DNA from 4 places in the Agrobacterium sp. genome. Region 1 is predicted to be linked to each of the others. Evidence: riboswitches for the same ligand, from Rfam matches in the RefSeq annotation. Region 1 holds a riboswitch; each other region holds the start of a gene.
What was found. A riboswitch is a leader RNA that binds a small molecule or an ion and turns the genes downstream of it on or off. The one in region 1 is predicted to bind cobalamin.
Positions count from the first base shown of each region.

Region 2: linked by a shared signal. The riboswitch ahead of metE (5-methyltetrahydropteroyltriglutamate--homocysteine S-methyltransferase) and the one ahead of AC5I5B_RS15595 (CbtB domain-containing protein) in region 1 are both predicted to bind cobalamin.
Region 3: linked by a shared signal. The riboswitch ahead of nrdH (glutaredoxin-like protein NrdH) and the one ahead of AC5I5B_RS15595 (CbtB domain-containing protein) in region 1 are both predicted to bind cobalamin.
Region 4: linked by a shared signal. The riboswitch ahead of bluB (5,6-dimethylbenzimidazole synthase) and the one ahead of AC5I5B_RS15595 (CbtB domain-containing protein) in region 1 are both predicted to bind cobalamin.

Region 1 covers NZ_JCABZP010000014.1:792,253-797,019, reverse strand. Annotated here, with positions in the region: gene AC5I5B_RS15620 (MerR family transcriptional regulator) at 1-278, shown strand, start outside; gene AC5I5B_RS15615 (GNAT family N-acetyltransferase) at 483-971, shown strand; gene AC5I5B_RS15610 (type 1 glutamine amidotransferase family protein) at 993-1,559, shown strand; gene AC5I5B_RS15605 (hypothetical protein) at 1,731-2,045, opposite strand; gene AC5I5B_RS15600 (CbtA family protein) at 2,050-2,763, opposite strand; gene AC5I5B_RS15595 (CbtB domain-containing protein) at 2,775-2,957, opposite strand; cobalamin riboswitch at 3,120-3,353, opposite strand; gene AC5I5B_RS15590 (c-type cytochrome) at 3,402-4,322, opposite strand; gene AC5I5B_RS15585 (c-type cytochrome) at 4,413-4,767, opposite strand, start outside.
Region 2 covers NZ_JCABZP010000015.1:46,405-51,171, reverse strand. Annotated here, with positions in the region: gene xylF (D-xylose ABC transporter substrate-binding protein) at 1-657, shown strand, start outside; gene AC5I5B_RS17770 (sugar ABC transporter permease) at 737-2,050, shown strand; gene AC5I5B_RS17765 (ATP-binding cassette domain-containing protein) at 2,069-2,851, shown strand; cobalamin riboswitch at 2,921-3,137, shown strand; gene metE (5-methyltetrahydropteroyltriglutamate--homocysteine S-methyltransferase) at 3,237-4,767, shown strand, end outside.
Region 3 covers NZ_JCABZP010000014.1:6,253-11,019, forward strand. Annotated here, with positions in the region: gene AC5I5B_RS11750 (ATP-binding cassette domain-containing protein) at 1-447, shown strand, start outside; gene AC5I5B_RS11755 (nucleoside triphosphate hydrolase) at 444-1,073, shown strand; cobalamin riboswitch at 1,207-1,430, shown strand; gene nrdH (glutaredoxin-like protein NrdH) at 1,741-1,962, shown strand; gene nrdI (class Ib ribonucleoside-diphosphate reductase assembly flavoprotein NrdI) at 1,975-2,373, shown strand; gene nrdE (class 1b ribonucleoside-diphosphate reductase subunit alpha) at 2,361-4,547, shown strand; gene nrdF (class 1b ribonucleoside-diphosphate reductase subunit beta) at 4,564-4,767, shown strand, end outside.
Region 4 covers NZ_JCABZP010000010.1:340,208-344,974, forward strand. Annotated here, with positions in the region: gene AC5I5B_RS08245 (NADP-dependent malic enzyme) at 1-204, shown strand, start outside; gene AC5I5B_RS08250 (DUF2865 domain-containing protein) at 341-1,447, shown strand; gene bluB (5,6-dimethylbenzimidazole synthase) at 1,629-2,345, opposite strand; cobalamin riboswitch at 2,423-2,605, opposite strand; gene AC5I5B_RS08260 (TolB family protein) at 2,669-3,496, opposite strand; gene AC5I5B_RS08265 (glyoxalase superfamily protein) at 3,689-4,066, shown strand; gene AC5I5B_RS08270 (NAD+ synthase) at 4,260-4,767, opposite strand, start outside.

The DNA.
Region 1 (4,767 bases):
ACCGGCTGGCCTTCATCCGCCATGCGCGTGATCTCGGGCTGAACATCGACGCCATCCGCGAACTGATCGCACTTAGCCAGCACCGGCAGATGCCATGCGAGGGCGCGGACCGCATCGCTGCCGAACATCTCGCCCATGTGCGAGAAAAGATCGCCAGCCTCAAGAAGCTGGAGCACGAGCTGGAGCGCATCGTCTCCCACTGCCACGGCCATTCGATCGAGGATTGTTACGTCATCCGCGCGCTTTCCAATCATGACATGTGCGAGGGTGAACATTGATCGGAAAACCGGGCTTGACAGATTACGGATTCGGGCGCATTGCATTTCCCATGATCAACGAACGCGCACCCATCTCCTGCTCGTACTTTTGGGCCTACCTCTAAGGGCGGCTCGACAGATCATGTTGTCAACAAGCCGCCGTCAGGCGGCTTTGTTGTTTCTCAAGCGTCCTGACGGCACCGATAAGACCAAAGGACCGAAAAAATGACCGAAGATAGCTCCCTTACACTGGAAAGACCGCCCGTCGTCATCATTCGTGGCGCACGCAAGACGGACTTGCCCGAACTCAACGAGATGATCACGCTGCTTGCCTCCTACCACGGCGATGCGGCGGCGATCACGCCGGCGAAACTGGAACGCGACCTGTTCGGCCCGCTGCCCTGGGTGCATGGCCTCGTGGCCGAAGCCGATGGCGCGCTGATCGGTTACGCCCTGCTTCTGCCGCTCTACAGGGCGCAGGAAGGCCGGCGCGGGCTTGAGCTGCATCATCTCTTCGTGCGTGACGGCCATCGCGGCCATGGCACCGGTCAGCATCTGGTTTCCCGCGCCCGCGATATCGCCAAGCGTCTCGGCTGCGACTATCTTTCCGTCAGCGCCACAACAGGCAATGTCGCGGCGCATCGCTTCTACGAAAACATGGATTTCGCGCCCCGGCCGGTTACCGGCATGCGCTACATGCAGTCAATTGCCTGATTGGCATCAACGGAGACGACCATGACACGGATCGCCATTGCGCTCGCGCAGGATTTTGCTGACTGGGAACCGGCGCTGCTTGCTGCCGCAGCGCGCGGCTATCTCGGCGTCGAAATCATCTATGCCACGCCTGATGGCCGGCCGGTAACGTCCATGGGCGGGCTGAATGTAACGCCTGACACATCCTATGACGCGCTTGATCCTGTTGGCATCGATGCGCTTGTCATTCCCGGCGGTCTCAGCTGGGAAAAGGGAACGGCTGTCGATCTTGGCGGGCTGGTGCACCGGTTTCGCGACAGGGACCGGCTGGTGGCCGGCATCTGTGCGGCGGCGAGCGCGCTCGGCGGCACGGGCGTTCTGAACGATGTCGCCCATACCGGCAATTCGCTGGCATCGCACAGGGCCTATCCCGTCTATAGCGGCGAGGCGCTTTATCGCGACCAGCCGAAAGCAGTCAGCGATCGCGGCATCATCACGGCCGCCGGCAGCGCGCCGGTGAGTTTTGCGGTGGAAATCCTGAAACACCTCGGCCTCTTTGGTCCGGAAGCCGAGGCGGAACTTCAGGTTTTTGCGGCGGAGCATCGCTGAGGCGCAGCCGTCTCGGTTGTTTGCACTCCCTCTACTCCCCGTCATTCCCGCCTTGGGCCGGAATCCAGCCGACGCGCGTCTGCGCGGCGGAAAGACTCCTCTCAGCCCAAGGACTTGGGCTGGCTGGATCCCGGCTCGAGGCCGGGATGACGGAGGTGAGAACAGCGATGATTATCGCTGATCCAGCACCCGGCAAACACGTGCTGCGTGATCGCCGCCCTCCCCGGCAATCGCCCGGCGAATATCGCGGCTGTTCAAATGCAGGCTACGGCCGGCAGGTGAATTTGCACGTTTTATCTTGGCAAGTGCCGCCGCCACAAAGGCGGCTTCATGGTCGTGGAAAAAGGCAAGAGCCGCCTCTTCTGTAGGGCTCGGCCCCAGCACCGCCTTGAAGGCAAGGCGGTGCACGGCGCAGAAAGCGCCGTGACCGGGAACGGCAAAACGCAGCGCATCGAGTTCCTCACTCCATTCCGCTGCGTCCTGCATGGATTTACGCCTGCTGGAAGCGCTTCAGGAAAAACGCGCTCAATGTTCCGAGCAAAGCCCAGAAAACGAAGCTCGTGATGGTGGCGGCGACGATGAACTGACGCTCCAGCGGCAGCGGCGCCAGCGCATGTTCACCTTCCGGCGGCAGGGGTGCGCCCACCACATGCGGTGCGACGATCAACACCAGCGCCAGAACGATGGCCCAGGGTTCGCGGCGGAATGCGATCAGCGCTATGCCGCCCGCGGTTGCGGCAACCGTGGAAAGCCACCAGATCTGCCGCGCCTCAAGTGCGGCGGCCGGGCTGCCCGGCAGTTCCGGCGGCAGGCCGATCATCGGGGCCAGCATGACGGCGGTAAAACCGGCAACGCCCCAGAGAAGGCCTTCGCGCCAGCCGCCATTCGTGCCACGCAGCGAAATAAGGCCGGTCAGAACAAGCGCATAACCGATGGCGGTCAGGACATTGGCGGCAACGGTATAGGCGGTGCGCTCGAAGCCATCGGCCGGAGCCCAGGCCTCGTCATTGTGCTCATGGGCGGGAACCGCAGCACCGGGCGCCGTCGCATCATGGCTGTGAGGCGCCTCGCCACCGGCGCTCTCATAGGTTTCCGCCTGAAGGATGAGCGGCGTGGTGCCGAAAGCCTGCATGGCAGACACGGCGAAACCACCGAGAATGCCGACGAGAACCGCGGTAAAGACGATATTGCGAAAAGATGACATGCCGTTTCCCCTCAATGGCAGGGGAAGGCATTGGCATGACGCGTGTCATGCGCGGCATTGTGAACGGCTTCCACATGGGAAAAGCCGACAAAACCGACAACGAACAGGCCAAGCACGATCGCCGTCAGCGATTGCGCGAAGCTGCCCGTTTTTGCGGAAACGGCTGAATTGGCCGTATTCTGCTGGATGGACATGGTGACCCCTCTCCCGGCGCGACCCCGCGCCTTTAGACACGGCCGAACGGCGGGAGCCGCAAGACCGCATGCGATACACTTCACCACGGGGATACGAGACTGACACAGGGAGGCATTGATCTCGCCACCCTGAAATTCCGCTCTTCCGGACACCCCGCCGGCATGGACATTTCCGTGATGGCAGGTCTCCTGGCTTACGGGTCAAAACCTGAAACACCTTCCCGGCATCGCCCTCCCTGGAAACCTCGGTTCCCGGAAAATGGCTTGCCAGTGGCACTTCGTTTCAGGCTCTCCGCTCACAGTTGCGGGGGCAGCCACGAATGAGGATTTCTCCCTATCGTGTTCCCTTTTCACCTTCCGGAACGCCCGGAAGGAACCATCACAGGATTGTTATCCGATGGGTGGCGGCGGGAGTCAATGGGCGCGCATGCGCCCAGGGGCACCCTACCGCGCCGGAATGGCCTTCAGATAGGCGGCGATCGCATCGCGGTCATCCGCCGTCAGATGCGCCATGTTCTGCTGCACCTTGACCATGGAACCGCCGACGCTGTCGAATTCCGGGGTGAAGCCGGTTTCCAGATAGCTGGCAATATCGGCCTTGGCCCAGCTTCCGATGCTTTGCGAGCCGGGGGTGATGTCAGGAATGCGGCCTTCGCCTTCCGGATTGGGGCCGCCGGCCAGCCACTTATCGGCAAGGAAACCGCCGAGCGCATTGCGCGGCGTATGGCACTCGCCGCAATGGCCCGGCCCTTCCACCAGATATTGACCGCGCAGCAATTCGGCATTGGCATTGGCAAGCTCGACCCGCGGCGGTGCGGAGGGGTCGAAATAAAGGAACTTCCAGCCGCCCAGCGCCATGCGCAGGTTGAACGGGAACGGCAGTTCGTGATCCGGCGCATCGTTCTGGCTGGCCGGCAGGGCTTTCAGATAACCGAAGAGATCGTTGATGTCCTTCTGCGTCATGCGGGCATAGGAGGCGTAGGGAAAGGACGGGTAAAGGTGCTCACCGTTCCTGCCCACACCACGCGTCATCGCATCGCCGAATTCCGCCAGCGTCCAGCCGCCGATACCATGCTGCGGATCGGAAGAAATATTGGGCACATGAAAGGTGCCGAAGGGGCTTTTCAGCGCCTGCCCGCCCGCAAGCGTCAACAGCGCCTCACCCTTCGCATCGGGTGCGGCATGACAGCTTGCACAGCCGCCCGCCCAGAACAGCGTTTCGCCATTGGCCAGATCCGGTTCGCCAAGGCTGACCCAATGGCTTGGCGCCTGACGTTCCGGCGCGGTGACCCAGGCGAATATGCCGTAGCCGGCAATCGCCGCGACCACGGCCCCGCCAGCGAGTTTCGTCCAGATGGAGGACATACCCCTCTCCCCATTCTCACCTGACCCGGTCAGATGCCTTTCGAGCGTGAGAAAACGCCGCCGGGAAGCGGCGTTTCCAGAATCATTCGATTATTTCTTCAGACGGTAGGTCTGGTGGCAGGTGCCGCAATCGGCGCCGAGCGTCTTCATGGCGGTGGCAACGCCCGCCTGATCGCCGGGGAGATTGGCGAGAACGATGTCCGCATCCGTGCCAAGCTTGGCGGCCTTGGCCTTGAAGTCCTCGAAATTTTCCCAGATGGCGGGAGCAGCCGCGCTGCCGGTTTCGGTGCCGGCGGGGAACTGGTCCGGGAAAGCCTTGGCATTGGTGCCGATGGTCGTCACCGCAGCCTTGACCACATCAGCATCAAAGGGCTTCTCGCCCTTGGAGATGGCAGCGAGCGAACCCATGGCGCCGCCGATCTGCTTCATCATGCCTTCACGTTTT
Region 2 (4,767 bases), on a different contig from region 1:
AAGGAAGTCGGTCGTCTTCAGGCTGCCGAAGTCTTCAAGGTGAAGCCGGAAGGCAACTACGTCTTCATCAAGGGCTCATCTTCCGATCCGAATGCGGACTTCCTTTTCGCCGGCCAGCAGGAAGTGCTGAAGGCCGCCATCGACGGGGGCAAGATCAAGAATGTCGGCGAAGCCTATACCGATGGCTGGAAGCCGGAAAATGCCCAGAAGAACATGGAACAGTTCCTGACCAAGAATAACAACAAGGTCGATGCTGTCGTCGCGTCGAACGACGGCACGGCCGGTGGCGCAATCGCTGCTCTTGCCGCGCAGGGCATGGCGGGTTCGGTGCCCGTTTCCGGCCAGGATGCCGATTTCGCCGCGCTTAACCGCGTCGCACTCGGCACGCAGACGGTTTCCGTCTGGAAAGACAGCCGCGAACTCGGCAAGGAAGCGGCCGGTATTGCGCTCGCGCTTGCTGGCGGCAAGAAGATGACGGAAATCAAGGGCGTCACCGCCTTTGACGGCGGCCCGAAGAAGGTCACGATGCAGTCGGTCTTCCTCAAGCCGATCGCCATCACCAAGGACAATCTGAACGTCGTGATCGATGCCGGCTGGATCAAGAAGGAAACGGCCTGCCAGGGTGTGAAGGCCGGATCCGTCAAGGCCTGCAACTGATCGACTATGTCCCGGTTCGGGCGCTGCGCCATGGTTCATGGCGCAGCGCCTTTTAAGATGTGAGGAGCACCGGCAGTTCATGGCCGATATGACCCAATCCAATTCCCCAGCGTCCGCCAAGACGGAAAAGACAGGCTCCATCGCGCGCTTCATCAGCGCAACGGAGCTTGATACCCGCCTGCTCGGCATGGTCGGCGCGCTTCTTCTGATCTGGATCGGATTTCATATCCTGTCCGGCGGCCTGTTCCTGACGCCGCGAAACCTCTGGAACCTTTCCGTGCAGACCGCGTCCGTGGCTGTCATGGCGACCGGTATGGTGCTCGTCATCGTCACCCGCAATATCGACCTGTCGGTCGGGTCGATCCTCGGTTTTTCCGGCATGATCATGGGTGTCACGCAGGCGGAAATCCTGCCGCAGCTTCTCGGCTTCGAACATTGGGCGACATGGATCGTCACGCTTCTGGTCGGTATTCTCGTCGGCGGCGCCATCGGCATGCTGCAGGGTTCGATCATCGCCTTCCTGAATGTGCCGTCCTTCATCGTCACGCTCGGCGGCCTGCTGGTCTGGCGCGGCGGCACCTGGTTCGTCACCAGCGGCCGCACCGTGGCGCCGATGGATTCCACCTTCCGCCTGATGGGCGGCGGCACCAGCGGCTCGATTGGCGCGACATGGAGCTGGGTCGCTGCCATCGTCGCCTGCGTCGCCATTGTCGCTGCAATCCTCAATTCCCGCCACCAGCGCCGCCGTTTCGGCTTTCCGCTGCGGCCGGTCTGGGCGGAATATTTTCTGGTGGCGCTCGGCTGCTTCGTCGTCGTCGGTTTCGTGGCGGTGGTCAACAGCTATCCCTGGCCGATCAACATCGCCCGCAACTATGCCGATGCCAATGGCATCTCCTGGCCGGATGGTGGCCTGTTCATTCCGCACGGCATTGCCATACCGGTGCTGATGGCGCTCGCCGTTGGTGCAGTGATGACTTTCATTGCCACGCGGCTGCGCTTCGGACGCTATGTGTTCGCCATCGGCGGCAATCCGGAAGCGGCCGAACTCGCCGGCATCAAGACCCGCTGGGTCACGGTGAAGATATTCACGCTGATGGGCGTTCTGTGCGCCATCGCGGCGGCAATCTCCACTGCCCGCCTCAATGCGGCAACCAACGCCCAGGGTGAACTGGACGAACTTTATACGATCGCGGCGGCGGTCATCGGCGGCACCTCGCTCGCCGGCGGCGTCGGCACCATAGCGGGCGCGATGCTCGGCGCGCTCGTCATGCAATCGCTGCAATCCGGCATGGTGCTCGTGGGCATCGATACGCCTTTCCAGCGCATCGTCGTCGGTGTGGTTCTGGTCGTCGCCGTCTGGCTCGACACCATCTACCGCGCCCGCGCCAAGTAAGAACCGAGGAGAACCCCAATGACGGACCAAGTCACGCCCCTCGTGGAAATGCGCAATATTTCCATTTCCTTCGGCGGTATCCATGCGGTGGAAAACGCCTCAGTCGATCTTTTCCCCGGCGAGGTGGTCGCCCTTCTCGGCCACAATGGTGCGGGCAAATCGACGCTCATCAAGATATTGTCCGGCGCATACCGGCGGGATGGGGGCGATATCCTCATCAACGGCGAGGATGTGGATATCCGCAATCCCCGCGACGCCAAGAAATACGGCATTGAAACCATCTACCAGACGCTGGCAGTGGCGGATAATGTCGATGCGGCGGCCAATCTTTATCTCGGCCGTGAGCTGAAGACGAAATGGGGCACGCTTGATGATGTCGCCATGGAGGCCTCGGCCCGCGAGGTCATGGGGCGTCTCAACCCCAATTTCCGGCGGTTCAAGGAACCAGTGAAGGCATTGTCCGGCGGTCAGCGGCAATCCGTTGCCATCGCCCGCGCCATCCTTTTTGACGCCCGCATCCTTATCATGGACGAACCGACGGCTGCACTCGGGCCGCAGGAAACCGCGCAGGTCGGCGATCTCGTCAAGGAGCTGAAACGGCAGGGCATCGGCATCTTCCTCATCAGCCACGATATCCACGACGTCTTTGATCTGGCGGACCGGGTATTCGTGATGAAAAACGGCAAGGTGGTCGGCCATGCCCGCACGGAAGATGTGACGAAGGACGAGGTTCTCGGCATGATTATTCTGGGCAAGGTGCCATCAGGTGCTGTGGCAGGTCCGGGCGCGGTCGTGTCCTGACATCTGTCTTCGAATGAAATAAAGATATAAAGATTTCTTTATATCTATTGACATCGTGACGCCCGTGGTGAGAAATGCGGGTGTCATGGTTCTCCGGGCCTGATTGTTTCAATCCCGGAGCTAAGAGGGAATCCGGTGCGCCGTTGGATCGGCAATACCGGAGCTGCCCCCGCAACTGTAAGCGGTGAGCCTTTGTCCATCAACGTCACTGGGGTGAAAGCCCCGGGAAGACGGGCAAAGGTGACGACCCGCGAGCCAGGAGACCTGCCAGGGCAAAATAACGTCCACGGGCGGGGTGTCCCGGTGGTTGCTCGTTGGCCCGGCAACGGCTGGGCCCGCACGCGTCCGCTTTACCCATGCCCCCACAACCATCTGGGGTATGACAATGTCAAACAAGACCATTCCAGTCGCATCGCTCGGATTTCCGAGGATTGGCCGCCGTCGCGAACTGAAATTCGCGATTGAAGGCTTCTGGTCGGGAAAGATTTCCGAAGCAGTACTTCTCGAAACCGCCGCTAAGCTGCGCGCCGAAAACTGGGCGCTTCAGCAGCAAAAGGGGATTAGCCATATCCCGTCCAACGATTTTTCCCTCTATGACCACGTCCTCGATACGGCTGCGATGGTCGGTGCCATCCCGTCCCTCTACGGATGGACGGGCGGAGAGGTGTCCATGTCGACCTATTTCGCCATGGCGCGCGGCAGCCAGAGCGAGGCGCATGCAAGTTGCGGTCATGTGCATGAAGGACATGCGCACCACGGTCAGGGCGTTCCGGCGCTGGAGATGACCAAGTGGTTCGACACCAATTATCATTACATGGTGCCGGAGGTCTCCGAGGATCAGCATTTCGCGCTCACCTCGCAAAAGCCGGTCGATCATTTTCTCGAGGCGAAGGCGCTCGGCATTCATACGCGCCCGGTCATTCTCGGGCCGGTCACGTTCCTGAAGCTTGCCAAGGTGCGTGAGGCAGCCTTTAAGCCGCTCGATCTGTTGGCAAAACTGTTGCCCGTCTACGAAGAGTTGCTACACCGCCTGCGTGCGGCCGGCGCCGACTGGGTGCAGATCGACGAACCCGTGGCTGTATTGGACCTTTCCGAGGGGGAACGCCACGCGCTGACTGTGGCCTATCAGCAATTGTCGAAAGCCGCCCCGGATCTGAAAATCCTCGTGGCCACCTATTTCGGCGGTCTCGAGGATAATCTGGAGGTCGTTGCCGCACTTCCGGTCGCGGGTCTTCATGTCGATCTGGTGCGTGGCCCCGGTCAGTTCGAGGCGGTGCTGAAGGCGTTGCCCGAAAGCCGTGTCCTGTCGCTCGGTGTCATCGACGGCCGCAATATCTGGCGCGCCGATCTCGCCGCGATTATCGACCGGCTGGAAGCTGCAATTGCCGTGCGGGGTGCGGAAGCGTTTCAAATCGCGCCTTCATGCTCGCTGCTGCATGTTCCGGTCGATCTTGAACTGGAAACCGGTCTCGATGCCGATCTGAAAAGCTGGCTTTCCTTTGCGACCCAGAAGCTCGGCGAGCTTGCCACGCTCGGCAGGGCGCTCGGTGAAGGCAAGGCCATCGTCGCGGCGGAACTGGAAGCCGCCTCCAGGGCAGTTGTCGCACGCGCATCCTCGTCAAAGGTGACTGATGTGGCCGTTCAGAACCGCATCGCAACGATCGGCGATGCCGACAGGAAGCGGGCGAATGCCTTTACCGAGCGGCAGAAGGTGCAGTCGCAGGCTATTGCGCTGCCGCTTTTCCCGACGACCACCATCGGCTCCTTCCCGCAGACGCCGGAGGTGCGAAAGGCCCGCTCCGCGCATTCGAAGGGTGTCCTGACAGATGCGCAATATGAAAGCTTCCTGCAGAAAGAAACCGAAGCAACCATTCGCTGGCAGGAGGATATCGGTCTCGACGTCCTCGTGCATGGCG
Region 3 (4,767 bases), 790 kb from region 1:
ATTCAGGGCAGCCTGTTCCGGGCGCTCGACCGCCCGGCCATGGAAAAATTCGCCCGCGAAAAACTGTCGGAACTCGGCCTGATGACGATCCAGAACATCAATCAGGCGGTGGAAACCCTCTCCGGCGGTCAGCGCCAGGGCGTGGCGGTGGCGCGTGCGGCAGCCTTTGGCTCCAAGGTCGTCATCCTCGACGAGCCGACGGCGGCACTCGGCGTCAAGGAAAGCCGTCGCGTTCTCGAGCTTATTCTGGATGTGCGCTCCCGCGGTCTGCCGATTGTCCTGATCTCGCATAACATGCCGCATGTTTTCGAGGTTGCGGATCGCATCCATATCCACCGGCTCGGTAAGCGCCTGTGCGTCATCAATCCGAAGGACTATTCCATGTCCGACGCCGTCGCCTTCATGACCGGCGCCAAGGAAGCGCCGAAGGAAACGCTTGCCGCATGACGCTGAAGCTTGAGACGATCGTCGAAGACGTTCTTCGGCGGGCAGAGGGTCAATCCCGTTTCATCATAGCCATTGCCGGTCCCCCTGGGGCCGGCAAATCCACGCTTGCGGATGCTCTTTTTGAGGCCTTGCGGGCGCGAGGCGAAACGGCCGCCGTCCTGCCCATGGATGGCTTCCATATGGACAATGGCATTCTTGAGGAACGGGGACTGCTGCCGCGAAAAGGCGCACCTGAAACTTTTGATGTGCGCGGCTTCCTGGATATCGTCTCCGCCGTCCGCAAGGGCGGGCAGGAGGTGCTTGTTCCGGTTTTCGACCGCTCCCGGGAAATTGCCATTGCGTCCGCCCGGGCGATTGCGCCGGAAACGCGCTTTGTCCTTGCCGAAGGCAATTATCTGCTGCTGAACGAAGCGCCCTGGACAAGCCTTTCCGAGAGCTTTGACCTCACCATCTTCGTGGGCCCGTCCGTCGCCGTGCTGGAAGAGAGGCTGCGGAACAGATGGCAGGGTTATGGTCTCGATGCCGCTCAGATCCATGCCAAGCTTTTCGAAAACGATCTTCCCAACGGAAAAAGGGTGATCGAAAACGCGCGTCCAGCCGATATTCATATCGATATCTGGGAATAGATTAACGCTTTCCAGTTCTTTACCGGCAAAGCGCGTTTGCCGTTAAGCCTTTGTTGACCATGTGTTGAATCTTTTTGATCCACAGGGTGGGGCTTTTGTGTGTCTATTCATTGACGTAAAAATTTCCTTATATACTATATGTGGTGTTCAAGGTTCTTCCGATTCGCAAGGATTGGGAGCTAAGACGGGAATTCGGTGCGTAACGCCATCATGGCGGAACAAGGCCGAAACTGCCCCCGCAACTGTAAGCGGCGAGCATCGTTCCGATTTGGGTCACTGGAGCCAAAAGCTCCGGGAAGGCCGGAATAGATGTTGTGACCCGCAAGTCAGGAGACCTGCCTTGAGCGCAAACGTCCACGGGCGGGGTGTCCGGAGGAAGGTGTTGACGCAAATGATTTGCGTGCGCCCTTTTCTGCCCCCTCCAGAACAAGCTTCGGGGTGAAGTCATGCCAGTGCATTTCTTTAAGTTGCTGCGCTCGTCGGCGTAGAGAGTGATTTTGTGCGGCTTGCAGCATTTTGGGAAAACCGGACCCCGGTTTCTATCCGAAAATGCGAAGAGTTGCCTGGGCTACGTGCCTCACCTGAATGACAGATCCACCGCCACCCGATTGCGATTGTAATCGGCAATGTTGAGCCGTGTCCGAAATCGGCTTCGAGAGAGGAAATCATGACCGTCACCGTTTACAGCAAACCCGCCTGCGTCCAGTGCACCGCCACCTATCGTGCGCTCGACCGCATTGGTATTCCCTATGAGATCATCGATATCTCCGAAGATGCGGATGCGCTCGATCACGTCCGGGGTCTTGGTTACATGCAGGTTCCCGTGGTCGTCGCCGGCGAGCGCCATTGGGCGGGTTTCCGGCCGGATATGATCGGCTCGATCAGCTGAGGCGGTAAGGCGATGGGCCTGATCGTCTACTATTCCAGCCGCTCTGAAAACACCCATCGTTTCCTTCTGAAACTGGGGCGGCGTTTGTTTCGCCTGCCGCTCGGCGCTGAGGACGACGTGCCTCATGTGTCGGAACCCTATGTGCTGGTCACCCCCACCTATGGGGGCGGCGGCACCAAAGGGGCCGTGCCTAAGCCGGTCATCCGGTTTTTGAACGAGCCCTCCAACCGAAATCTCATTCGCGGCGTCATCGCGGCGGGAAACACGAATTTTGGCGCCGCTTTCGCATCCGCCGGAGATATCGTCTCGCGCAAATGCGCGGTGCCGTTTCTCTATCGCTTCGAGCTTCTCGGCACGGAAGAAGACGTCGCCAACGTCAAACATGGATTGGAACGATTTTGGACACGCTGACCTCGAGCGCGCTGCGCAAGGACGCCAAACAGCCGGCAGCCGCAAGCCAGAAACCGCTTGATGCGGGGCTGGACTATCACGCGCTGAACGCGATGCTGAACCTTTACGACGAGAACGGGAAGATCCAGCTCGACAAGGATCGGCTGGCCGCCCGGCAATATTTCCTCCAGCACGTCAACCAGAACACGGTATTTTTCCATAACCTCAGGGAAAAGCTCGATTATCTGGTGACGGAGGGATATTACGAGCAGGAGGTGCTGGACCAGTATTCCTTCAATTTTGTTCGTGACCTCTATGACGAGGCCTATGCCCGGAAATTCCGCTTCCCGACCTTTCTCGGCGCCTTCAAATATTACACCTCCTATACGCTGAAGACCTTCGACGGAAAACGTTATCTGGAGCGTTATGAGGATCGCGTCTGCATGGTGGCGCTGGCCCTTGCGCGTGGTGATGAGCAGCTTGCCCGCAATCTGGTCGATGAAATCATTTCAGGCCGCTTCCAGCCGGCCACCCCGACATTCCTCAATGCCGGCAAAAAGAGCCGCGGCGAGCTGGTCTCGTGTTTTCTGCTGCGGGTGGAAGACAATATGGAAAGCATCGGCCGCTCCATCAATTCGGCCTTGCAGCTTTCCAAGCGCGGCGGCGGCGTGGCGCTGTCCTTGACCAATATTCGCGAATTCGGAGCGCCGATCAAACAGATCGAAAACCAGTCTTCCGGCGTTATTCCCGTGATGAAGCTGCTGGAAGATTCTTTTTCCTATGCCAACCAGCTTGGCGCACGCCAGGGTGCTGGCGCGGTCTATCTACATGCCCATCACCCTGACATCATGCGCTTCCTTGATACCAAGCGCGAAAACGCCGACGAAAAAATCCGCATCAAGACGCTGTCGCTCGGCGTGGTGATCCCCGACATCACCTTCGAACTCGCCCGCAACAACGAGGACATGTATCTGTTCTCGCCCTATGATGTGGAGCGGGTCTATGGCGTGCCGTTGACCGAGATTTCGGTCAGCGAAAAATATCACGAAATGGTCGCCGACAGCCGCATCCGCAAGAAGAAGATCAAGGCGCGCGAATTCTTTCAGGTGATCGCCGAAATCCAGTTCGAGAGCGGTTACCCCTACATCATGTTCGAGGACACGGTGAACCGCGCCAATCCGATCGCCGGCCGCATCAGCATGAGCAATCTCTGCTCGGAAATCCTGCAGGTCAGCGAAGCGAGTGAATTCAATGCCGATCTGTCCTACAGCCATATGGGCAAGGATATTTCCTGCAATCTCGGTTCGCTCAACATTGCCGCTGCAATGGATTCGGCCGATTTCGGCAAGACCATCGAGACCTCCATCCGGGCGCTGACAGCAGTGTCTGATATGAGCCACATTTCCTCCGTCCCCTCGGTGGAAAAGGGCAATGATGCGAGCCACGCCATCGGGCTCGGCCAGATGAACCTGCACGGCTATCTGGCGCGCGAACGCATCTTCTACGGTTCCGAAGAGGGCGTCGATTTCACCAATATCTATTTCTACACCGTGACCTATCATGCCATCCGCGCCAGCAACCGGCTGGCGGTGGAAAGAGGCCAGAGCTTCAAGGGCTTTGAAAATTCGAAATATGCCTCGGGTGACTATTTCGACAAATATACCGACCGGGAATGGTTGCCCGCGACCGAAAAGGTGAAGGAACTGTTCGAAAAGGCCGGCATTGCCATTCCGACGCAGGAGGACTGGAAGGCGCTGAGGCAGGACGTCATGGCATCAGGTCTTTATAACCAGAACCTACAAGCCGTGCCGCCGACAGGTTCGATCTCCTATATCAACCACTCGACGTCTTCCATTCATCCAATCGTCTCGAAGATCGAAATCCGCAAGGAAGGCAAGATCGGCCGCGTTTATTACCCGGCTTCCTATCTCTCGAACGACAATCTCGAATATTATCAGGATGCCTATGAGATCGGTCCTGAGAAGATCATCGACACCTATGCGGCGGCCACCCAGCATGTCGATCAGGGCCTGTCTCTGACGCTGTTCTTCCGCGATACGGCAACGACGCGCGATATCAACCGGGCGCAGATCTACGCCTGGAAGAAGGGCATCAAGACCATCTACTACATCCGTTTGCGCCAGATGGCGCTGGAAGGCACGCAGGTTCAGGGCTGCGTTTCCTGCACGCTCTGAATTGAGGGACAAGACAATGAACATCGCCGTAAAACCCGCGTCCCGCATTCGCGCGGTCAACTGGAACCGCATCGAGGACGACAAGGATCTCGAAGTCTGGAACCGCCTGACCTCGAATTTCTGGCTTCCGGAAAAGGTGCCGCTCTCCAACGACATTCCCTCCTGGGGAACGCTGAAGCCGGAAGAACAGAAGCTGACCATCCGTGTCTTCACCGGGCTG
Region 4 (4,767 bases), on a different contig from region 1:
GCGAACCTTCTGGTCTTCCCGAACCTCGATGCCGCCAACATCACGCTCGGCGTCACCCGCACGCTGACGGAAGGCCTGCATGTCGGCCCGATCCTGCTCGGCAGCGCCCTGCCCGCCCATATCCTGTCGCCCAGCGTCACCTCGCGCGGCGTCGTCAACATGGCGGCGTTTGCCGTGGTGCAGGCCTCGCATCCTTCGGTGTGATAGAGGCCGCATTAACGCAATTTTGAACAAGCTGTTGCCGCATTGCGGCAACAGCTTATGTTATCTTCCTGAAACACGGATTTCGTGAAGTATAACGCCCCTGCCACCGGTCGGGGACATCGAACGGATCGCACAATTGACCCGGCGCAGCCGCATCATCGGCCTCCTGCTTCCCCTTGTTTTCATTGCTCCGGCCACCGCTTTCGCGGATCAGGTCTGCGATACGCTTTATGCGCAGTTGCGTGAGCCGCCACGCGTCATCGGCAATACGGCCGAGGTGCGGCGTTACGCCAATGCGCTCGCCCGCCAGAACATCGTCATTCGCAAGATCAGGAACGACCTGCGCGGCTATGGCTGCTCGTCTGGCAGCGTCATCGTCTACGGCAATCCCAATGCCGGTGTCTGCGCCGAGATCGGCGATGCGCTGGCGGAAGCGGAAAACGAACGCGACGCCATCATCCGTGATCGCGACGACGCCATGGCGGCCGTGCGTGACAACGATGGCGATATCAGGCGCCAGCGTATCCTCGCCGCCCTCGATGCAAATGGCTGCGGCACCGCACCGCAGACGGAAGCGCAGCTGCCGTCGCCTTCCGATGTGACGCGTTACCCCGACGCCTTCCGGCAGAATGGCGGTGAGCCGGGACAGGCGGGGCTTTCCCCCTACCCCAACGCCGCCGCTGAAGGCGGGCTTCGCACACTGTGCGTGCGCACCTGCGACGGCTCGTTCTTCCCCATCGCCGCCAATGCCTCGCCGCTCGATTTCCGCGCCCAGGCCGAGCAATGCCAGAAAATGTGTCCGGGGACGGAGACGGAACTTTATTTCCACTCCATGACGGATCAGGAAACCGCCGACATGGTGTCTGCGGAAACCGGAAAACCTTACAGGGACCTGCCGACCGCCTTCGCCTACAGGAACGCCCCGGCGAAAGCGCCGGGCTGCGCCTGCAACATGGCCGCCTATCACGAAGAAATGCAGAAGCAGGAAGAAGCCTCCCGGCCGGAATCCGAAACGCCCTATTCCGGCATCACGAAAATCCCCTCACCGCAAGGTGACAAGGCCGCCCCCAAACCCGCCGAGCAGCAGCAGGCCGCCAAGCCGCCGGAACAACCCGTTCCCGAACGCGACTATGACCCGAACGATACGAAAGTGCGCGTCATTGGCCCCAAATTTCTGCCGGACCAGACAGGCCGGATCGACCTGAAGAACCCGGCATTGAAGGGTATACAGCCGCAGCAGTGAAGCCGTCGTGGAGCGAGCGGACGCCGCTTGTTTCTTCAGTCCGCGGCAGCGGGATGAGAGGGCTACGGTAGAGATATGCTGAGAGCTTGCCCCCTCATCTGACCCTTCGGGCCATCTTCTCCCCGCCGGGGAGAAGAACAAGCAGCAACGCCCCGCTTCCCTCGCAGAACTTTTATCTGTCTTACACCCCGCCCCAGCGGTTGCGGAACACAAGCTCCTCCAACGGCACGCGCTGCCGCCAGCCTTTCACCGCCAGTTCCGGCTCGGTATAGAGCGCATCGACACGGCCGACGCAGAGCCAGGCGACGATTTCGATGTGGTCGGGAATACCGAGAATGGTGCGAATGTCGCTATCGTGGAAAATGCTGACCCAGCCGACGCCGATGCCTTCGGCGCGGGCTGCGAGCCAGAGATTCTGGATGGCGCAGACGGTGGAATAGACATCCGTGCGCGGATTATGGGTGCGGCCCAGCACCACCTTGCCGCCGCGCGTGGGATCGCAGGTGACGCAGATGCTGAGCGGGGCCTTGCGGATGCCTTCAAGTTTCAAGCTCCGGTAGAGAGCCTGTTGCTCGCCCTCGAACATCGCCGCCGCCTCCTCATTGGCGCGGCTGAAGGCCACAAAGGCCGCCTGACGGATCGCGCCATCGGTGATGAGGGTAAAATTCCACGGCTGCATGAAACCGACCGAGGGTGCCGAATGGGCCGCCTTCAGGAGACGCTCCACCAGATCATCCGGCAGCGGATCGGACAGGAACTGATCGCGCACGTCACGACGGGTTTCAATGGCGCGGTAAATCGCCTCGCGCTCCTCACCGGAAAACGGGCGGGCGGGTGACAGCGCATGATCGAAAGAACTGGCGCCGGGCGGATTGCTCACGGACGGATCGGCTGGCATCGTTTATCCCCAACAATGCGAAGGCCGGGCGCAAACATACACCCCACCTCGACAACAACCTGCCGCCGTCCGCGCGGTTCGGTCTATCCCGTCAGGCCGGTCTTCTGACTTGGCTTCATCCGCCCTTTTCGCCTTCCCGAATTGCTTCAGTGGCTTCTAAAAAAGAGCGTCCGCCTCACAGCGCTGGGCACGTTCCGGGCTTTCACCGGATTCCCGATTCTCCCGCCGCAAGGGCGGGCACCTGACAAAGGAAGCTATGGGCAAAAAAGTTTGCGAATGCAAGTATTCTGCCGGTGGTGCGGCAATGTGGCCTGCCTCCCCCATTACACCGGGAAATACCTGACATAGGCGAACTCGTCCCCCTCAGGTGACCAGTTAGGCGAGTTCATCGTTCCCTGCCCGCCGAAAAGCTCAAACAGCGTCTCGGCATTACCACCATCCATACCCATCAGCCGCACCCGCACATCAAGATCGCGCGGATGGTCGAAAACGTCGCCGTCATAGGAGACGAACACCACCTTGTCTCCCTTCGGAGACGGGTGCGGAAACCAGTCGCCATAGGGGCTGTCGGTGATGCGCTCGACGGCGGAGCCATCCACCCGTACGCGCCAGATCTGCATCCGCCCGGTGCGGCTGGAATTGAAATAGATCCACGCACCGTCAGGCGAATAATCCGGCCCGTCATTGCGACCTTCGCCATGGGTCAACCGCGTCTCGACGCCGCTTTCTATATCCATGGAGTAGATATCGAAGACCTGATCGCGAATGCCGCAATAGGCGAAGCTCTTCCCGTCCGGCGACCAGCCATGCCAGTAGGAGGGAAGGTTTTTCGTCATCAGCCGTGGCGCGCCGCCCACGGAGGCCATGAGATAGATGGCGCTCTTGCCGAATTCCACCTTGTCGGAAATGGCATAGAGTGACCCGTCAGGCGAAATGCCGTGATCGTTATTGCACAGCGTGGCAAAGCCGGTATCGACCTTTTCCGGCGCAATATCACCGGAAAGAGACAGGCGATAAAGCAGGCCTTCGCTGTTCAACAGCAGATATTTCCCATCCGGCGACCAGTTCGGCGCTTCAAAGAGATCAGGCGTCTGCCACACCACACGCATCTGCCGGGTGCGGATGTTGAAGATTTCGATGGAACTGCGCATTCTGCCTCCCGGGCGTGTCCGTGTTCTCGTTCAAAGCGCTGGGCAATGCAGACATTCCGTTTGCATCCGCCATCGCCTCGATTATGATCCTAGGGCGGCAGGCACCGTCCTGCAAATTCAAACCGGAAAAAACGCCAGCGCTCCGGCACCGTCCGCGCCGCTTCCCGTTTCTCCCAGATCCGAGGTTCCGCGATGAATACCATCGCCGATCACGGCATCCGCTTCGGCCGGATCGCCGCAATGCTTCCTGTCAAAAATATCGAAACGGCCCATGATTTTTACGTTGGCGTGCTGGGCTTTGAAAAGACCTTCGAAAACGGCAACCCCGTCGGCTTCATGATCCTGAAACAGGGCAATGCCGAGCTGCATCTGACATTGCAGCCCACGCACAAGGCAGCGCCCTTCAACGTGGCCCATATGATGGTGAGCGATGTCGATGCGCTGCACGCGCTCTGCAAGAGCCAGGGCTTGCGCATCATCAAGGGCCTGCAGGACAAGGATTACGGCCTGCGCGCCTTCGTCTTTGAAGACCCCGATGGCAACCGTATCGATGTGGGGCAGGTTATTTGAGATGAGCGAGCGGCGCGGGGTGTTCTCCGCGCCGTTTATGCGTTGTCAAAAAGCTCCTCACACGCGACGTCATCCTCGGGCTTGACCCGAGGACCCACAATCTCAACCGCGCATGGATCCTCGCCTCAAGGGCGAGGATGACGGAGAAAGGCACTTAACTCACCCGCCAGAAATCAATGGCGCGCGCCCTCAATCACCGATCCCGGAACCGGTTGGTGATCGGATAACGCCGGTCACGGCCGAAGTTCTTCTTGGTGATCTTAACACCCGGAGCCGATTGCCGGCGCTTGTATTCGGCGAGATAAAGCAGATGCTCCACCCGGTGCACGGTGGCCACATCATGGCCGCGTGCGAGAATCTCCTCGACCGACATTTCCTTCTCGACAAGGCATTCCAGAATATCGTCGAGCACCGGATAGGGCGGCAGCGAATCCTGGTCGGTCTGGTTGGGACGCAATTCGGCCGACGGGGCCTTGGAAATGATATTGGCGGGGATCACCTCGCCGGAAGGGCCGAGAGCACCCGGCGGAACATGGGCGTTGCGCCAGCTGGAAATGGCATAGACCTGCATCTTGTAGAGGTCCTTGATGGGGTTGAAACCGCCATTCATGTCGCCGTAGAGCGTGGCGTAACCCACTGACATCTCAGACTTGTTGCCCGTCGTCACCACCATCGAGCCGAACTTGTTCGAGACGGCCATC